Regions from separate parts of the Bacillus altaicus genome, predicted to be linked through region 1. Evidence: predicted binding sites of a transcription regulator. Region 1 holds the regulator's gene; each other region holds the start of a gene.
The links. Region 1 encodes LexA, which represses DNA repair genes until DNA is damaged. Its sites were predicted from a motif close to CGAACATATGTTCG; they were not measured.
Positions count from the first base shown of each region.

Region 1 (7,121 bases):
ATATGGAAAACCCAATGTCCTTATTAGCCAACTACTTAGAGTATGACATTGCAATTATCGGAAATCATGAATTTAATTATGGAATGGATATATTAAATAATGCTGTGGCTACTGCAAATTCCCCTTATCTATCAGCAAACATTTTAGATAAAAACAGAAAAGAACCTTATTTCGGGAAACCATATATAATAAAACATATTGAATCAAATATAAAAATTGCTATTTTAGGGGTGACAACGCATTACATCCCCCATTGGGAACAAGCACATCATATTAAAGATTTACAATTTGAAGATGCATTTGAAACAACAAAAAAATGGGTTTCTTACATCCGTAAACATGAAAAACCAGATTTACTAGTCGTAGCCTATCACGGGGGATTTGAACGCGATTTACAAACCGGAGTACCGACTGAAGTTTTAACAGGTGAAAACCAAGGATATGCAATGTGCCATGAAATTGAAGGCATAGATATTTTACTAACAGGCCACCAACACCGAGAAATCGCTCACACCGTGATGAATGGTGTAACAATTTTACAGACCGGATGCAATGGACACTCAGTTGGAAAAGTAACAGTAACATTCGAAAAAGCAGAACAAAAATGGGTGAAAAAAGAGAGTTATTCAGAGTTATTGCCCGTACAAGGAATTGCGGCAGACCAAGATGTTCTTTCCTTGGTTGACGATTATGAAGAGAAAACACAAAATTGGCTTGATAAACCTATTGGACTAATCTATGGGGACATGCAAATTTCAGATGCTATGCAAACTCGTTTGCAAGACCACCCTTTTATTGAATTCATAAATAAAATACAGATGGATATAGCTAATGTTTCAATTTCTTGCACAAGTTTGTTCCATAATACATCTCCAGGTTTCCCGAAACATGTAACAATGCGTGACATCGTTTCTAATTATATTTATCCAAATACATTAAAAGTAATTAGAATAACCGGAGCGGATATAAAAGATGCTCTCGAACTCTCTGCTTCTTATTTCACATTAAAAGCAGATGGATCCATCATCGTAACCCCTACCTACATAGAACCAAAGCCGCAACACTATAATTACGATATGTGGGAAGGGATTTCGTACGTATTAAACATTTCAAAACCAATTGGTGAGAGAGTAGAGTCTTTGCAGTATAAAGGCACTCCTCTTAATATGAATGAAGAATATGACGTTGTTATGAATAATTATCGTGCAAGTGGCGGCGGGAATTTCTTTATGTTTCAAAATAAACTAGTAGTAAAAGACATACCAACAGATATGTCTGAACTTATCGCTAACTATATATTGAAGCATAAAAGGATAGAAGCAACGAAAAATGAAAACTGGAAAGTTATTAAATAACAATTTTAAAAAATAAAAAAAGATGGGCTGCGCCCATCTTTTAATTTAATTTTGCATTATCTTGCTTTTTTAAAGCTTTTAATTTCGCCGGTGTAACATCCGTTCCTTCTTCGTTAACGACTTTAATTCCTTTTAATTCGTTTAACATATTTTGACGAAATCCTTTTAAATATTGTTCACGTAGCGATTGGCGCTCACGTTGTTCTTCTTCAGTTAAGCCTTCAGCTTTTGCTTTTTTCGCTAAGAAGTTAATGCGTTCAATGAGTTCTTGACTTGGCATCTCGAATCCCCCTTCTACTCAAAACTGATTATTATCATACAATAGTTAGTCCTCTTTATCAAGCAATTGCTTTGTATACTCTACATACCTTCGATGTACAGTTGCTTTTGAAACATCATGACCAAAACCACGAAGTGTTGCTGCAATTTCTTCAAAAGTTAATTCATTCCGGCGCAAACGTACAATTTCCTCAATTGGCACTTCTTTTTTCTCACGTCCTACGCTTAAATGACGATTTTTCAAATTATTCTCTGGACGAAATCCTTTCTCCACTGCTCTTTGCATGCCACGTTTAATTTTTAAATTGTGGATCTTTCTTTGATACTCTTCAACGATCCCAATTATATTTAGCACCATCGAATCAGAATCTGAAAGCTGTAATTCACCACTATGCGTGTGCGTATAAACTTTTATCCCCTCTTTATGTAAACAATGCATTAACGCAATCTTTGCATTTCCTCTACCAAGACGCGTTTCATCTTGTATAAGTAGTACATCAACTTGTTCATCTCGAATTGTATCTAGCACTTCTAATATGCCATTACGTTCAATTGTATAACCGCTAGCCTGCTCTTCAATTACCTTTGTAACATCCATTTGATAGCGCTCAGCTAAATGCAATAATTCATCTTTTTGACGCAATAATGATGTTTCCTGTTCTTCTTTTGTTGTGCTCACACGTGCATAAATAATTGCATTCATTTTGAACCCTTCTTTCTCACTATATTTTCCTTATAGTGTATCATAAATTCGCCTTTCGTTCGAACTTATGTTTGTAGAATGTTTTTTCGCATGTTATACTTAATAATAAGAAAAATGAAAGAAAACGAGGTGTTAGAAAACATGGAAAAGTTAACGAAACGCCAGCAAGACATTCTCGACTTTATTAAGCTAAAAGTACAAGAAAAAGGATATCCACCTTCCGTACGTGAAATCGGTCAAGCAGTCGGCCTCGCTTCTAGTTCTACAGTGCACGGACATTTATCACGACTAGAAGAAAAAGGATATATCCGACGCGATCCAACAAAACCACGCGCAATTGAAATTTTAGGTGACAACCGAACGGAAACACAATCTGTTATTCAAGTTCCAATCGTCGGAAAAGTTACTGCCGGTTTACCGATTACAGCAGTCGAAAGTGTAGAAGATCACTTCCCACTTCCAGCTAGTATCGTTGCTGGAGCAGATCAAGTGTTTATGTTACGTATTTCTGGAGATAGCATGATTGAAGCTGGTATCTTTGATGGTGATTTAGTTGTTGTTCGCCAACAACAGTCTGCAAACAACGGTGAAATTGTAGTTGCTTTAACAGAAGATAACGAAGCAACTGTTAAACGTTTCTATAAAGAAAAAGATCATTTCCGTCTACAACCGGAAAACTCTTCACTAGAACCTATTATTTTAAAACAAGTGTCAGTTATTGGAAAAGTAATTGGCGTATATCGTGATTTACATTAAAAATAATAAAAAGAAGATAATTCCCTTATTTATATAGGGCATTATCTTCTTTTTATATTTTGATAGATTTCCGTTCATTCAAAAGAATTCATTTCATTAATTATTAACGCGTTTCAATAGTAACATCTCCAGCAGCGGTTTTACCGCTAATCTTTTTACTACCATTACCAATCGTTATATTTTTATTGTCCTCTTTAAAAATTGTCACGTCTCCAGCAGCGGTTTGCCCAGTGATAACTGCATCTTGTGGTTTTTCCAATAAAGTAATATCTACATCTCCAGCAGTTGAACTTGCCTCTAAATCATATTTAGAATCATGATCAATAATATCTATATCCCCACTAGCCGTTTTTGCTGTTACTTTCCCTATTACTTTTTTAAAATTCACCTTACCAGCTTTTGTAGACCCCTCTACACTCTTTGCTGTTACATGTTTCAAATCCACTTCTCCGGCGAGTGTTTCAACACTTACGCGGTCACTTTTCACATTACTTATTTCTATTTGTCCAGCGGATGAATTTACTTTTATCTCTTGATAAGAACGTTCAGGTACTAATATAGTCAATCTAGGCGTTTGAAATCCAAAATTGTAAAATGAAAAATCAAATGAAACACCTTTTTCTATTTCCCCTATGACTTTTAACGTATCACCATCTTCAGCAATACGAATCTCCTGTTTACTTACGTCTCCTGTTTGCTTTACATAAAAAGAGGAATCAGGAGATTTTTGGACAACAATATCTCCTGCATCTAACTTAACTTCTACATTTTTTAGCGTTTCGTTTTTAATTACGTCCTCTTTATCTCCTTTTTCTGCAGTTTGTACTGCTTTTTCATATGTTTGTGAAATCCCTATTACTCCAATAATGATACAAGCGATAGCTACTAATAATATCTTTTTCATCATCTACTCCCCTTTTATCATTTTGAAGTTCCAGACTACATAGCGTACACATAATCTTTTAAACCACCTCGTACTATAATAAGCTACAATACATAACAACAAACCTACTCCAACAAACGTTATACTAACGAAAAGATCCAACCATATAAAAGTGCCCATAAATACTTTTACAATAACGAAAAATGGTGTCACTACACTAGCAATCCCACCGACCCAAAAAGAAAATATAAAACCGATAATTGCAACTAACGGGCCTAACACAATAATAAAATTAAACAAGCTAAGTCCAACCGCCGCCATGACAGCTCTTGTTATATTCGAAGTCGATGGATCCTTTTTCATCTCATCAAAGCGATACAAAGCAAGCAAGTCTTTCGCAATTACCTTTGGAGAGCCAAGTCCCTTTATTATTTCTGATTCAGTTTTCCCCTCTTCCATCCCAAACTGAAAGTGCTCTTCATAATCAAATAAAATATCTTGTCGCTCTTCTTCTGGTAACTTTCTAAGATGACTTGATAATTCTTTAAGAAACTGTTCTTTACTCATCCCATTCCACCCCTTCAATAATTTCTTGAACACCTTTAGCAAAATCACGCCACTCTGTTACTAATAACGTAAGTTGCATCTCTCCTTGCTCTGTTAGTTGATAATATTTACGGGGCGGTCCTTCCGTGGATTCTTTTAAATACGTTTGAAAATATCCCTCTTTCGTTAAACGACGTAATAACGGATATACAGAACCTTCCGATATTAAAAATTTATTAGAGATTTGCTGAACAAGTTCATAACCATAACAATCCTTACGTTTTACAAGTGCCAATACACACAGTTCTAACACACCTTTTTTAAACTGAACGTTCAAGGACAATCCCCCTTTCTCATTTTAGTACTGTTCAATACACGGTACCTGCTTTACCCATAATATACCACTCAGTACTATTTATTGCAAGGTACTAAATTATATTTATTCCCTAAATTTACAAAATACAAATATAAAAGCCCGAATAAGATCTGTTATAACTGACCATTATCCGGGCTATCATTCAACTCTAATTACAATAATACAAAATTTCATTCAATCTTTCTCCTCTATGAACCCACTTCCATTTGTGACCCTAATAAATTTCGAAACACACCTTTTCTCTCTTTAGCCAATTGATTAAATTCACCCTTTTGAACAATTTCACCTTTTCCTAAAACAATAACTTGATCTGCATTACGGATCGTAGATAACCGATGCGCAATAACAACAATAGTCATCGTTCCTTTCAATCTTTCTATTGCTGATTGGATCTTTACTTCATTTTCAGTATCTAATGCACTCGTAGCTTCATCTAATACTAAAATGGATGGTTGTCTTAAAATAGCTCGAGCTAGTACAAGTCGTTGACGTTCACCACCTGAAAGTCTCACTCCACGATCTCCAATGAGAGTATCAAGCCCTTTTGGAAGCATTCGTACAAATTCAGCTGCCGCCGCAAAATCTAATGCAGTCCAAATTTGTTCTTCACTCGCATTCGGCTCAATCATCAATAAATTTTCTCTTATGCTTGCATTAAATAAAAAAGGATCTTGTGGCACATAACTAATAGCCCGTCTCAATGACAATAAATTTTCACTTGTAAGAGGAGTTCCATCTATTAATACTTGACCTTTCTCTGGTTGAATCAATCCCATTAAAACATCGATTAATGTACTCTTCCCAGCTCCCGAATGTCCCACAATAGCCGTCATACTATTGATTGGTATTTTCACATTAATATTTTGAAGTGCATACAAATGCTCCTTCTTATTATACCGAAAATAAATATCCTTACATTCAATACCCTGTTCTATACAAATCGGCTTTATATGTTTTTGCTGATGTATATCCTGCATTTCAATCGCTTCAATACATTCCCCTTGTAATTCCCATAATGACTTAAAAGCAGGAATGCTTGCAGCAAGCTGTTCTAAATTTGACTGAATTGTCATAAATCGTGGCCATATCCTCGAAAAGATGAGTATGATTAATAGTAATTGGGCCGGTTGAGCTTTAAATATACTTACTGATAATAATATAAAAAATGCAATTAAAATAGCCATTGAAACTTTATAAAACAATTGAGAGTTCGATCTTATTCTCATATACTCCATTTGTTCGTTACTCATCTTTCCTGTTATAGATTGTAACCAATCTAAACGTGATGCTTCCAAAGTATTACTCTTTATATCTTTAATTCCATTAAAATGATCTGTTATACCAGAAAGATAGCCTTGTGCCAATTTTGAGGTCTTACCGCCTAGTATTCGTGCTTTTTTTATAAAAACACGAGAAGCTACCAAGAATAATAAGCCAAAGACCAAAACAAATATAGTTATTTGGGGTGATAATAAAAACGCAATCCCCACCTGTATGAATGTAAACAGAATAGCAGCTAACAATTGTAAAATTAAATTAACCCCATAACTTACGCGAGCTAATTCTGTAGTTAATATATTTATTAGATTTGTTTTCCTTTTCTCTAAAAAAAAACTCCACTTCGCTTTTAAAATCATACTATATGTTTCTATTCTTAATTCTCGTACAAAAGCTTGTTGCGTTCTCGCATCCCTTAGCGTTATGTTTCTTTGTAGTAGATTTTGACCTAACACTATTAGTATATATATACCTAAAATAGAAATTAAACTTGTTGTTTTAGGGAAATTCTGTAAAAACCTATAGACAGGTGCAATAAAAGCAGTCTCCTCACCTACATTGATTATTCCAGTCATACTTATCATAGGAATTAATAAAATAATACCTATCCCTTCAAGTAAACTTATTAAAACCATACCAAACAAATTCACATACAGAATTTTCCCTGCAGAAGAATATAATTTCTTCATAAAATATATAATATGATTCATCGATGTTCCCCCTATAACAAAGCAAGCTCCTTTGTTTTCCTCCAAAGACATAGAAACGGACGTAAAGGAAAATATAAAAAATGAAGAGATTTAGGTAACGGTAATGTTTTTGCATCAATTGGATAAGGATAAAGTTGGCTCAAAATAAATATAATTTTTTGCTGATTAGACATCAGTGAAAATAAATGTCTACTATGATAAGCAAGTACTTCTTCAGGAACAGGTTCAGAATGCA
Region 1 is NZ_CM143394.1:2,063,021-2,070,141, reverse strand. Features, by position in the region: gene ACE38F_RS10890 (bifunctional metallophosphatase/5'-nucleotidase) at 1-1,355, shown strand, start outside; gene ACE38F_RS10885 (DUF896 domain-containing protein) at 1,396-1,635, opposite strand; gene ACE38F_RS10880 (YneB family resolvase-like protein) at 1,681-2,337, opposite strand; gene lexA (transcriptional repressor LexA) at 2,479-3,093, shown strand; gene ACE38F_RS10870 (DUF4097 family beta strand repeat-containing protein) at 3,197-4,000, opposite strand; gene ACE38F_RS10865 (DUF1700 domain-containing protein) at 4,001-4,543, opposite strand; gene ACE38F_RS10860 (PadR family transcriptional regulator) at 4,536-4,859, opposite strand; gene ACE38F_RS10855 (ABC transporter ATP-binding protein) at 5,087-6,886, opposite strand; gene ACE38F_RS10850 (nucleotidyltransferase domain-containing protein) at 6,898-7,121, opposite strand, start outside.

Region 2 (7,121 bases), 540 kb from region 1:
CACGATGCGCAAATATAAGAGTCATCCTCACTCCCCCAATCTTATGCTATACTATACGAAAAAGGAGGTACTTCTATGAGACCATTACAAATTTCTCCAGACACTGCAGTCCGCCTATCAAAAGCGTTAGGTGTTCCACTTGAACAACTTATGCATATGCCTCAGCATATTTTAATACAAAAGTTAGTTGAATTAGAAAAACAAAATAAAGACGAAGAATAATATAGTCCTGTTTTGCAGGGCTTTTTATTATCACCTATTATATCACGGATAACTTACCCACTAAAATTATGAATGCACAGAACAACAAAATAAAAAACCCCTATATAACAAAATAAAAGATCAACGAGTGTTTTAAACTCATTGATCTTTTATAAAAAAATTTATTTTGAATATACTAATCTCAGCTAGCCTTATGTTCAAGTCTCAGCTTATCCGCAACCATTGCGATGAACTCGGAATTCGTAGGTTTTGCTTTTGACATCGATACAGTATAACCAAATAAGGACGAAATAGAATCAATATTCCCACGGCTCCAAGCTACTTCAATTGCGTGACGGATTGCGCGCTCGACACGACTTGCTGTTGTATTATATTTCTTTGCGATATCTGGATATAATACTTTCGTAATAGATCCTAGTAATTCGATATCATTGTACACCATAGAGATTGCTTCTCGTAAGTACATATATCCTTTAATATGAGCGGGTACACCAATTTCATGAATGATACTTGTAATACTCGCATCTAAGTTTTTCGGTTTGCCATCGATCGTTGTTGCTGATCGGAAAGATGGTAATGGACGTCTAATGGTAGCATTTTCCTTACCACTAACTTGACGAATATGACTTGTTAAATTCTCCATATCAAATGGTTTTAATATGAAATATGATGCCCCTAAATCAACCGCTTTTTTCGTCACATCTTCTTGTCCGAATGCTGTCAACATAATAACGTTAGGTTGTCTTAGCCTTTCAATATGTCGCATTTTCTCTAGCACAGCTAGACCATCTAAATGTGGCATAATAATGTCTAAAACGAGTATATCAGGCTGCTTTTCTTTCAATAAGTTTAAACATTCTTGACCATTGTAAGCAATTCCAATCACTTCCATATCATCCTGAGCAGCAACATAGCTCTCTAGCATCGATACCAATTCTTTATTATCATCCACAAGACATACTTTAATTTTCTCCACAGTTTTTCCTCCCTTACCGAATCGATTCTTCCGACATGTGTAAGCTTCTAGGCTACATGAATTGTTCGACAATTGTGTGAAAATTCCCTTTAAAGTTTCTTACTTTCCGATAAAATCACAAAAAAATATGTTTATCGTTCATTTTTTTCCTTTCGCAACACATTCCATCATAGAATTACAGCGAAACGTTCAACCCTTTGCTTATATCTTACAACAAAAAACAGCTCTTGCGGAGCTTTTACAAAATTTCAACGAATTTTTCAAAAGAAAAGCGAGCTAATATGTATTAGCTCGCTTTTTTCTCTTGATCATAAATATTAATTCCAGCCTCATGTAACATCCATTCAATATGAACACCGTATCCTGACGTTGGATCATTTACAAATACATGTGTAACCGCACCAATTACTTTCCCATTTTGTACAATCGGACTTCCACTCATTCCTTGTACAATACCACCCGTTTTTGCTAGTAAACGTTTATCTGTCACTTTTATAACCATACCTTTTGTAGCCGGGAACTTTTGTGGTACTGTACTAACAACTTCAATATCAAACGCTTCCACCTTATCTCGATCAATAACTGTTAATATTTTCGCTGGCCCTTCTTTTACTTGATTGGATAATGCGATAGGCATTGCTTTATCCATTATGCCGTTTGTCATATTTGTATTTAATTTCCCAAAAATACCATACGGGCTATTTATTGTAATATTACCAATCACTTCACGATCCGGTGAAAATCTTGCTAATTTTTCTCCCGGGTTCCCGTGACTTCCTCTTTCAATAGACGTTACTGTCGAACGCATAATTTGTCCATCTTCTACTTGAATTGGCTTTTTTGTATCATTATCGGAAATTACATGACCAAGCGCTCCGTATTTCATAGAATCTGGATGTACAAACGTCATCGTTCCGATACCAGCTGCTGAATCACGAATATACAATCCAATTCGGTAAGAAGATTCACCATTATCTTTTTGTGGTGTTAGCTTAGCACGAATATATTTTCCATCCCTTAATAAAACAAGATTAAGCGGTTCACCTGTTTCTCCACTATTATGAATAAATGGTGCTACATCACTCATTCTTTCAATTGTTTTACCATTGATTTCAGTAATCATATCTCCAATCTGTACACCAGCTGTTTCACCAGGAGATACTTTACCCTTTTCAGTTTGAATTAAATGATGGCCTACAACAAGTACACCTTTTGTGTTCAATTTTACACCAATCGATTGTCCACCTGGAATAACTTTAAAATCTTTTAATACTTTCACATTTACTTTTTTCACTGGAAAACCAGCAAGTTGAAACACCATATCAGCTTCACCATTTTGGTGAGAATTTACCATAAGTTCTTGTTCATTTGAACTTACAGTAAATACATTACGATTTGTAGATGAAGCCTTAAAAACTGGTAATGATGCTATTTCTGATTGTTGTCCTTCAAAAACAACAAGTTGCTTCGGCGATGAAATAAACGTTCGAAGCGGTTTAAAACATCCAATAAAAACTAGAGAAACAAGGAGACAAAGACCTATTATTTTTCGAAATCTTTCTAATTTCAATTTGTTCACTCTCCTCGCTCCTACCCACATTCAGCCTCTTGGCTTCACTTTTTAATCTCTCCTTGCAGTGCTTTATTTATAACCGGAAGAATTAAGAAATCGTCATTTGAGAAAAAAAAGCTATCCATTACTGGATAGCCTCTGCTGTCTGTTTGAAATGATGTGCTTGCGTAAGTAACTCTTTCGCATGCTCTGTCGTTAAATCTGTAATTTCAACACCAGAAATCATTCGAGCAATTTCTGTTACTTTTTCATCCGTACTTAACACAGTAACCGATGTAATCGTCCGATCATTCGCCACTTGTTTTCTAATAAATAAATGCGAGTCCGCCATTGAAGCTACTTGAGGTAAGTGCGTAATACAAAGTACTTGCGAGTTTACTGATACACGATAAATTTTTTCCGCAATAGCCTGCGCAACCCGACCACTCACACCCGTATCCACTTCATCAAAAATAACAGATGCAACACCTTGATGCTTAGAAAAAATGCTTTTTAAAGCTAAAATAATACGAGATAACTCTCCGCCAGAAGCAACCTTTGAAAGTGGCTTTAACGGTTCACCCGGATTCGTTGAAATATAAAATTCCACATGATCGTAGCCATCCGCCGTAAGTTTTACCGGTGTTCCTTCCACGAGAGGTTCTTCTACATTTCCTACCCTCTTCATAATTCTCACTTCAAATTTCGTTTTTTCCATATATAGTTCTTTTAATTCTTGATGAATAGCGCTTGTAAGATGATCCGCAAGCTCATGACGCATAGTACTTAACAACGTTGCTTCTTTTACAATAACACCTTCTAATTTCGTTAACTGCTTTCTCGTCGTTTCAATATGTACGTCTTTATTTTCAATCGTAAAAATTTCTTGTTCAATTTTATCAGCATACGCTAAAATCTCTTCTACAGTATTTCCATACTTTCTCTTTAACATACGGATTTCATTCAAACGTGTTTCAATTTCATCTAGACGTTTCGGATCATATTCCATCATATCTAACTTTTCTCTAAGCTGATATGCAACTTCTTCTAATAAGTAATAACTATTTGCAATGGAATCATGATTTTCTTGATACGCTTCATCTAAGTGCGTAATACTCTCCATTTGTCCCATTGCATTTCTTACGTGATCTAATCCCTGTCCGTCTCCACTTAACGAACGATACGCATCTCCTAATGCTTTATAAATCTTTTCAAAATTGGAGATTTTTAATCGTTCCTCAGTCAATTCATATTCTTCATCCATTTTTAAATCCGCCTTATGAATTTCTTCATGTTGGAATTGAATTAAATCTAGACGGTGGGCCATTTGTTGTTCATTTTCACTTAAAGATTTCAGCTGTTTTTTTAACTTCTCATAGTCTTTATATACATTTTGATATATGGCCAATTGTTTAACAATGCGATTTCCATCAAAATGATCAAGCATAAACATATGACGCTCTTCATTCATTAAATCTTGTGTTTCATGCTGTCCATGAATATCAACTAGCGTTTTTCCAATCTCTTTTAATACGCTGAGTGTAACAAGTTTCCCATTTACACGACAGACACTTTTTCCGTTCGCAGCGATGTCACGCTTCAAAATAATCATGCCATCTTCTATTTCTATATCTAACTCTTCTGCCTTTGCGATACATGGATGCTTGTCATCTTCTACATAGAATAATCCTTCTATCTCAGCCTTTTCTGTTCCATATCGAACAAATTCTGCTGAACCACGGCCACCAACAAGCAAACTAATTGCATCAATAATAATGGATTTTCCAGCTCCTGTTTCACCACTTAAAACGGTTAAACCTTTTTGAAAAGAAATATTTAATGCCTCAATAATAGCAAAGTTTCTGATCGATAATTCCGATAACAATGCCCCATTCACCTCGTTATAAACTAATCCCCTATTAAGGGCTTTTCTCAGTATTCTTCATTCAAATAGTTATACTATATGTTTGTATGTATAAATTACTCTTCTAACCCGCTCCATTGTACCAAACATTCGTTTTACGGGTCAATCCACCTATTTTCTAACTTCATTCAAAAAAAATAATGTATTGTATTTGAAAATCCATATTTTTCGCCAATAAAAATATCTTGTTTACTTTCCACTTTACAGAGGAAAGTAAACAAGATTTTTCTGTTACAGCATATTTAAGAAACGATCAGAGACAACACCTGTATCTTCAGGTGTACGGCAAATAATTAAGCAAGTATCATCACCACAAATGGTTCCGACGATCTCATCCCACTCTAAATGATCAATAAGTGCCCCAAGTGAATGAGCGTTACCAGGCAATGTTTTTAACACCAGCATATGTCCTGCCGTGTCTAATTTTACAAATGAATCCACTAGATTTCGTTTTAATTTTTGCAACGGATTAAATCGTTGATCTGCTGGCAAGCTATATTTATAGCGACCATCATGTAATGGCACCTTCACTAAGTGCAGTTCTTTAATATCGCGCGATACTGTTGCTTGCGTTACATTAAACCCCACATTACGTAAAATATCAACTAGTTCATCTTGTGTTTCAATTTCTTTGTTCGCAATAATTTCCCTGATTTTAATATGGCGCTGACCTTTATTCATACATTTGCACCTCACACTATCTCTTACCATAGTTTAAACATTGGTATACTTCATTTATTTATGTTAACGTATAATCCGTTACTTGTATACAATTGTTTTTACAATAATTATACGATTACAACAAAAAGAGGAACAACATATGTTATTCCCCTTTCCCTTTTTGTTTTAGAACATTATGCGCTTCTGTAACAACTTGTTCAATAGAAACCGGAGAATGATTTTCGCCATTCTCACGCTCACCGTGCCACTTTAGATGAATTAAAAATTCAATATTTCCATCCCCGCCTGTAATTGGTGAGAATGTTAAACCTTCGACATTATAGCCTTCCTTAAGAGCAAAATCGACAATCATTTCCACGACAGCTTCATGTACTTTTCTATCACGAACAATGCCTTTTTTCCCGACTTGTTCTCGTCCAGCTTCAAACTGAGGTTTAATCAATGCAGCTACATCACCATTTGGCGTAAGCATTGTTTTTAAAACCGGCAATATAAGCCTTAATGATATAAATGAAACATCAATACTTGCAAACTGCGGTAAACCACGCTCTAAATCTGCCGGTGTCACGTAACGGAAGTTCGTTCGTTCCATCACAACAACACGCTCATCTTGACGCAATTTCCACGCAAGTTGATTATATCCTACATCTAATGCGTAGGATAACTTCGCACCATTTTGAAGCGCACAGTCTGTAAAACCACCAGTTGATGAACCAATATCTATCATAACTTTATCTTGTAAATCAAGTTGAAATGTTTCTAATGCCTTTTCAAGCTTATAACCACCACGGCTTACATACGGCATAACTTGCCCTTTCACCGTAATCTCCGTATCTTGCGAGATTTTCTCCCCTGGCTTATCGAGTCTCATTTCATTCGCATATACAAGACCTGCCATAACAGCACGTTTAGCCTTCTCACGCGTTTCTATAAGCCCTCGCTCTACTAATAGTACATCTACTCTTTCTTTTTTTATGCTCATTTGTTACGCCCTTTTTTGTTTTGATGGAATCATTGTATGAATACGGTCTACAACAGCATCTGTCGTTAAACCAATTTCTTCTAACAGTTTTGTTACACTACCATGCTCTATGAAGCGATCAGGAATACCCATTCGTTCAATTAAAGCACTATGGTATCCGTTCTCAGAAGCAAATTCAACTACTCCCGTTCCAAAGCCACCGATTAAACAAGCCTCTTCAATCGTTAAAATCGGTATATTTTTCCCTAAAAGCTCATGTAAATATGCCTCATCCATCGGTTTAATAAAGCGAGCATTCACTACTTTCACTGATAATCCAGTTTGTTCAAGACGCTCAGCTGCTTCCATTGCCATCGGGATTGTCGTACCAAACGTTAAAATTGCTGCTTGTGTGCCTTCTTTTAACGTTTCCCATGTACCAATTGGAATCGCCTTTAATTCTTCATCCATTTGAACGCCAAGTCCATTGCCGCGTGCATAACGTAAAGCAATCGGTCCATCTTCGTATTGCATCGCTGTATATACTAAATGTTGTCCTTCATTTTCATCTTTCGGCATCATAAGTACCATATTCGGCAAATGACGTAAAAACGAGATGTCAAATACACCTTGATGCGTTTCACCGTCTGCTCCAACTAATCCAGAACGATCTATTCCAATGAAAACATTTAAATTTTGGCGACAAATATCATGAACAACTTGGTCATATGCCCTTTGTAAAAACGTTGAATAAATTGCTAAGAATGGCTTCATTCCTTGCGTTGCCATACCAGCCGCCATTGTT
Region 2 is NZ_CM143394.1:1,524,217-1,531,337, reverse strand. Features, by position in the region: gene ACE38F_RS08105 (glycerophosphodiester phosphodiesterase) at 1-25, opposite strand, end outside; gene ACE38F_RS08100 (YycC family protein) at 76-222, shown strand; gene spo0A (sporulation transcription factor Spo0A) at 404-1,198, opposite strand; gene spoIVB (SpoIVB peptidase) at 1,485-2,777, opposite strand; gene recN (DNA repair protein RecN) at 2,896-4,635, opposite strand; gene argR (arginine repressor ArgR) at 4,906-5,355, opposite strand; gene ACE38F_RS08075 (TlyA family RNA methyltransferase) at 5,498-6,337, opposite strand; gene dxs (1-deoxy-D-xylulose-5-phosphate synthase) at 6,341-7,121, opposite strand, start outside.
Region 2: the regulator LexA is predicted to act here: its motif matches at 4,758-4,771, upstream of recN (DNA repair protein RecN).

Region 3 (7,121 bases), 2.3 Mb from region 1:
TCGTACGGTTATAAATTCCAGTTCGTAACGCTTGCTGGATTCCATTCATTAAATTACGGCATGTTTGAATTAGCGCGTGGTTATAAAGAGCGCGGCATGGCAGCGTACTCTGAATTACAACAAGCAGAGTTCGCAGCAGAAAAAGATGGTTACTCTGCAACGCGCCACCAACGCGAAGTAGGAACAGGATACTTTGATGAAGTAGCACAAGTAATTACGGGCGGTACTTCATCAACGACTGCTTTAAAAGGATCTACGGAAGAAGAACAGTTTACGAAATAATGATAGAAGTAGGTGCCTGTTATAGGCACTTGCTTCTATTTAAAATATCCAATCTAATATAGTGAATATACCAACGATAGCAGTAAAAAGAAGGAATGCGAATAATGCTAGACAGCCCCATGTAAATAGTTTGTCTTTCCATGTTTCTTCATAATCATCAATTAGTTCTTCTACCACTTTTTTCTGCAATGGCTGTAAAGGATGTTCGGTGTGTAGTCCTGTAATAATGTTATGATCTCCTTTGAATTTTAAAGCACGTACAATATGATAAGAGTCGTTTCCCATCGATTGTTCAAATTGTAGACATGCCGCGTGCATAACATCTGTTTTCTCTTTTTCAAGATACCAATACCGTCCAGCCATTTCTGGGTATTGTAATGTAAAGTAAATATCACCGAGTTTTTTTCTAAGTTCTAATTCATTCGGATAAGTAGCGATCAGTCCGTGTAATCTATCTCTTGCTTTTCCAAGGTTGTTATTTTCAATATCTTTTTCAATTCTCTTTAATGTTTTTTCAGGGATTATTTCTGCCATATACGCCTCCTTATTAGAATAGGTGTGATTATATTGTATAAGAAATACTAAAATTTAGAAATTTTATTTTCAAAAAGGATTGTACATTCTATTTTAAGTATGCTATGATAATACCAGTTGAATAATTAAATTAAGCAATCCATATATTATCAAATGCCGAAAACAAACGGGGAAAAGTATGTGAGAACTAGTTTATGTTTCGAATTTGATAATGTGTGGATTCTTTTTTTATACATGAAGACTAAATAATAAAATGTATTTTCTTAGGAGGAAATAATTATGACAGTTACAGGACAAGTAAAATGGTTTAACAACGAAAAAGGCTTCGGTTTCATCGAAGTTCCAGGCGAAAACGATGTATTCGTACATTTCTCTGCAATCGAAACTGACGGTTTCAAATCTTTAGAAGAAGGCCAAAAAGTTAGCTTCGAAATCGAAGATGGCAACCGTGGACCTCAAGCTAAAAACGTAATCAAACTATAATTTTATAGTTTATTATAGAAAAAAGGATGGCTTATGCCATCCTTTTTTTGTTGAATATGCACTGATAATCAGTATGTAAAAAGGCTTTCCGTAAAGGAAGGCCTTTTAGTGTTCTTTCACAGCTTTTTTCTTTTCACGTTTCTTACATTCTGGACATTTAGATTTACGAAAAGGCTTCGCGAAGAACAGTAAAATAAAAAATAAACCGAATATAATACTCGCTGAATTTTTTACGATAACAATGCTACTATTTTTCATTTGAATTGTTGGATGATCTTGCTTTTCTTCCATGAGAGACCTCCGTATATTTGATTTATATTTTAATTATAGCAAAATTAATCACTGTAATTATATGGAAAGTAGAATATGTTAAACATATTACAAATAATATAAATTCTTTTTTCGTATATAGAATCCTCTTTTTATATAATTCACTTCTTTATTATTTGTATATTATTATCAATTGATTTATAGTGTGGTTGATTTATTATAAGTATTTGTAAAGAATCGTAGAATGTAAACCATTTCCTTTTCGTAGATGCTACTATAAAAGGGAAATGAAGAAGGGAAATTAAACAGCGATCGAAAATTTAAAAAAGAGAGGTGAAAAATCTGTTACTAACAAAAGAGTGGATATAGATAAAAATATTCTTAGCATGCAAAAACTACATACTCTAAGGATATACATGTGTCTATATTTTTAGTAGCAGATAGTAGACTATGGAAAGTAAAGTAGAACGTTATGTCGAAAACTATGTTATAAGCAAAAATACAATGGCCTTACTTCCTGTTGTTCTAGGAGAAAAGAAAGTTGTTACGCGAATTGTTGAAATGGAAGATTCTTTTTTCGTATTTCAAAAGCCTCTCGATATTATAGAGAGAAGTTGCCGGAAACATGGTTCTAGTTTCTTTGGAAGAAAAGAAGGAACGAAGGAGTTAACTCGTATTACACATAAAGCTCCTATCGCAATTAGCCCGACAGATCAACTTTATTTTTTCCCTACGTATTCTTATTCTCGAAAAGAGTGTGCGTGGTTGTCTCATTTTCATATTGAAGGTAATAAAGAATTAAAAGATGGAAATCTTATTATTAGATTTATAAATGGTTTCGCTGTGAAACTAGAAATGTCAAAAAGTAGCTTTGAAAATCAGCAAAATCGTACAGCGAAATTGCGGACAGAATATGAAGACCGTAAGAAAAAACAAGGGAATCCTTGCTTTAAAGAGATTGATAAAAATGAAGAATCTAAATTAACACCAGCATATGAGAAAGTGTATTTTGTGAAGGAAAGCGAAGTGTGAGAGGATGGGGAGACCCCCATCCTTTTTATTTGTCCGTTTTTGTCGGAAAGTCGATAAATTCGAAAAATCGCCGATAAAAATCAAATTGTGATCGATGTATTCAGAAAATCATCGATGTAATTTCATTTACCGAAAAAATCATCAAAAAATATTGCTCTTCAAAAAAACAAACGTATAACAAACGTTGTCGAATATTGAAAGATTATCATAGCGTGATAAGGAAGGAATTCTAACGAAAGATATGGAAACTTTAATAAATACATCTCCATATGTCGTATCTACCATTTCCTCTTTCATTTAAGCAATGATACAGTAGAGGTAGTAATTAGAGTAAAGGGGTAAAGTGTAGAATGGATTTTCAAACGATCAAAGAATATTTTTCACCAGAAAATATGGATCATATTGTTGAAAGTTATCGTGCGTTCGGACCGCTTCTCGGTATTGGCTTACCGATGATAGAGGCGCTTATTCCAGCATTGCCACTCATTGTGTTTGTGTTGGCGAATGCTGTTGCATTTGGCTTTTGGTTCGGTTTTCTTTATTCATGGCTTGGGTCAGTAATTGGTGCAATGCTTGTATTTTTCATTATTCGCAGCTTTGGACGAAGTCGTTTCTTTTCTTTTGTAAATAAGCATGAGAGAGTGCGAAAAGCGATGGGATGGATTGAAAGAAAAGGATTCGCGCCAATCTTTGTTATATTTTGTTTTCCGTTTACACCATCTGCGCTTATAAACGTTGTAGCTGGTTTGTCTCGCGTTAGCGTAAAACAGTTTGGACTAGCATTAGCATTCGGAAAGCTTGTGATGATCTTTATTTTAACGTATATCGGTCATGATTTAGTGTCATTTATTCATAAGCCGGTGAAATCGGTTATTGTTGGCGTTGTTATTTTTATTTTATGGTATGTCGGTAAAAAAATTGAGGTAAAGTTAGAACTACATTAGGAAAAGTCTTCTTTGTAAAGAAAAGCTTCATTATTAAAGGGCGAGGGGAGAAGCGAATGAAGAAAACTTTGAAAAAAGAAGGGCTAGAGTGGATAAGAACAATTTTAATTGGTGTACTATTAGCTGTATTTTTTCGAACGTTTTTCTTTTCAACGTACGTTGTGGAGGGGAAGTCAATGATGCCGACATTGCAAGATGGAAATATGCTCGTTGTGAATAAGGTGAGTTATCAAGTAGGGGACTTGAATCGATTTGATGTCGTCGTTTTTCATGCGAATAAAAAAGAGGACTATGTAAAGCGGATTATCGGTTTACCTGGGGATCATATCGAATATAAGCATGATAAACTATATATAAACGGACAATTCGTGGAGGAACCTTATTTAGAGACGTATAAGAAAGAGACAAATGGACGGCAATTAACAGGCGATTTTAAACTAGAAGAGTTAACGGAAGAAAAGTTTGTACCACCTGGTTCTATTTTTGTAGTTGGTGACAACCGCCTTGGTAGCTGGGATAGTAGGCACTTTGGCTTTGTGAAAGCTGATACAGTTGTCGGTAAAGTTGATTTACGATATTGGCCGATTCGAGAGGTACAAACGAATTTTTCAAAAGGCTGATATAATAAAATGAAGTATAGGAAAAGACAAACAGCTCAGTTTGTCTTTTTTCGTGTCCTATAATACAATTATGGTAGCAAACTAACGTTCGTTATGTAAGTGAAAGGTGGGGTTACATGTCACTTCGATTTGTGATTGGTAGAGCTGGAAGTGGAAAAAGTACACTTTGTTTACACGAAGTGCAAGAAGAGTTAAAGCAGCGCCCAAGAGGGAAAACAATATTATATCTTGTGCCAGAACAGATGACATTCCAAACGCAGCAGGCGTTAATTGGGAGCGAAGATGTAAGAGGTTCTATTCGGGCACAAGTTTTTAGTTTTTCGCGATTAGCGTGGAAGGTGCTGCAAGAAGTTGGCGGAGCGAGTCGTCTTCATATTGATGAAGCTGGTGTACATATGTTGCTTCGTAAAATTGTAGAATCTCGTAAAGATGGGCTATCTGTGTTTCAAAAAGCAGCGGAGCAAAACGGCTTCTTTGAACATCTTGGTAGTATGATTGCGGAGTTTAAACGTTACAATGTGACGCCGTCTAACGTATATGAAATGTGGCAACAATTAGACGCGCATAGCAGTAGTGCAGAGCAAAAGCTACTAGCGAATAAAGTGTATGATTTACAGTTACTATATGATGATTTTGAACGTGCTTTAATCGGAAAATATTTAGATTCAGAAGACTACTTACAATTATTAATTGAGAAGCTTTCAGACTCTGAGTATGTAAAAGGCGCGGAAATTTATATAGATGGATTCCATTCATTTTCTCCTCAAGAGCTAGAAATTGTTAGAGGGCTAATGAGATTAGGAACTAGAGTAACAATAACATTAACGATAGATGAAAAAACGTTAGCGCAGCCAGTGAATGAACTAGATTTATTTTATGAAACGACGTTAACGTATGAAAGAATAAAACAAGTAGCGCGTGAAGAGAAAATAGAAGTTGAAAAAACAATTCCACTTATGGGACAGCCGCGTTTTCATTCGCAAGCATTAGCGCATTTAGAAATGCATTATGAAGCGCGTCCAAATGAAAAGTTTCACGGTGAAGCGAGTGTGACAATTAGTACAGCAGCTAATTTACGAGCTGAAGTAGAAGGTGTTGCTCGTGAAATTCGAAGACTTGTGGCGACTGAAGACTATCGTTACCGAGATATCGCAGTCCTTCTTCGTAACGGAGAAAGTTATTACGATGTAATGCGAACGTTATTTACGGATTATAATATCCCGCATTTCATCGATGAAAAACGCCCGATGTCACATCATCCGCTAGTAGAATGTATTCGTTCGGCTTTAGAGATTATTAGCGGGAATTGGCGTTATGATGCAGTGTTCCGCTGTGTGAAAACAGAACTTTTATATCCACTAGACGTAAGAAAAGAAGCGATGCGCGAAGAGATGGATGAGTTCGAAAACTACTGTTTAGCGTACGGTGTACAAGGGAAGAGATGGACTTCTGAAGATCCGTGGATGTATCGTCGTTATCGTTCTCTTGATGATGCGAGCGAAATGATAACAGACAGTGAGCGTGAAATGGAAGAGAAAATAAATCGACTTCGCGACGTTGTAAGAACGCCAGTTATTCGTATGCAAAAAAGACTGAAGCGTGCTGGAACAGTTATGCAAATGTGCGAAGCGGTATATTTATTTTTAGAGGAGCTTGACGTTCCGAAAAAACTAGAAGCATTACGTATTCGTGCAGAAGAAAGCGGAGATTTCTTATTTGCGACAGACCATGAGCAAGTATGGGAAGAAGTGATGAGCCTTCTTGATACGTTCGTTGAGATGCTTGGCGAAGAGAAGATGTCCCTGTCTATGTTTACTGATGTAATGACGACAGGTCTTGAGGTGCTTCAATTTGCGAACATTCCGCCGTCACTAGATCAAGTGTTAGTTGCTAATATTGATCATTCTAGATTATCAGATATTAAAGCGACGTTCATTATCGGCGTAAATGAAGGTGTGATTCCAGCAGCGCCTATGGATGAAGGTATGCTTTCTGATGAGGAAAGAAATGTTCTCACCGCTGCAGGTATCGAATTAGCACCAACGACGAGACAAACTTTATTAGAAGAACAGTTCGTTATGTATCAAATGGTGACGAGAGCATCTGAGAAGTTATACATTTCCTGTCCGCTTGCGGATGAAGAAGGAAAGACGTTACTTGCTTCTAGTTTTATTAAGAAAATAAAAAGAATGTTCCCTGATGTGAAAGAATCGTTTATTACGAATGATGTAAATGACTTATCGCGTTCGGAACAAATCTCATATGTAGCAACGCCAGAAGTAACTTTGTCTTACGTCATGCAGCAACTGCAAACGTGGAAGCGCTACGGATTTGAAGGCAATTTAGACTTTTGGTGGGACGTATATAACTTCTACGTTACTTCAGATGAATGGAAGCAAAAAAGTAGCCGCGTGTTATCGAGTTTATTCTACCGAAATCGTGCACAGAAACTAAGTACAGATGTAAGTAGGGATTTATATGGAGATACAATTAAGGGAAGCGTTTCTCGTATGGAACTATTTAATCGCTGTGCGTACGCTCATTTTGCTCAGCACGGTTTATCGCTAAGAGAGCGTGATATTTTCAAACTTGATGCGCCAGATATCGGTGAGTTATTCCATGCAGCGCTGAAGAGAATTGCAGACAAGCTATTACGTGAAAATCGTACTTGGGCGGATTTATCAATAAAAGAGTGTGAGCACCTTTCTGCTTTAGTAATAGAAGAAATTGCACCATTATTACAAAGACAAATTTTATTAAGTTCAAACCGTCATTTCTATTTAAAACAAAAACTACAACAAATCATTTTCCGTACATCACTTATTCTTCGTGAACATGCGAAGTCGAGTGGCTTTGTACCAGTTGATTTAGAAGTACCATTCGGTATGGGCGGGGCTGGATCGCTTCCGCCAATGGAATTTGCGTTGCCAAATGGTGTGAAGATGGAAGTAGTTGG
Region 3 is NZ_CM143394.1:4,313,435-4,320,555, reverse strand. Features, by position in the region: gene aceA (isocitrate lyase) at 1-282, shown strand, start outside; gene ACE38F_RS22390 (DUF6584 family protein) at 322-816, opposite strand; gene cspA (RNA chaperone/antiterminator CspA) at 1,096-1,299, shown strand; gene ACE38F_RS22380 (hypothetical protein) at 1,405-1,590, opposite strand; partial or broken gene ACE38F_RS22375 (RNA-guided endonuclease TnpB family protein) at 1,884-1,970, shown strand; gene ACE38F_RS22370 (competence protein ComK) at 2,020-2,601, shown strand; gene ACE38F_RS22365 (TVP38/TMEM64 family protein) at 2,952-3,545, shown strand; gene lepB (signal peptidase I) at 3,602-4,165, shown strand; gene addB (helicase-exonuclease AddAB subunit AddB) at 4,282-7,121, shown strand, end outside.
Region 3: the regulator LexA is predicted to act here: its motif matches at 4,243-4,256, upstream of addB (helicase-exonuclease AddAB subunit AddB).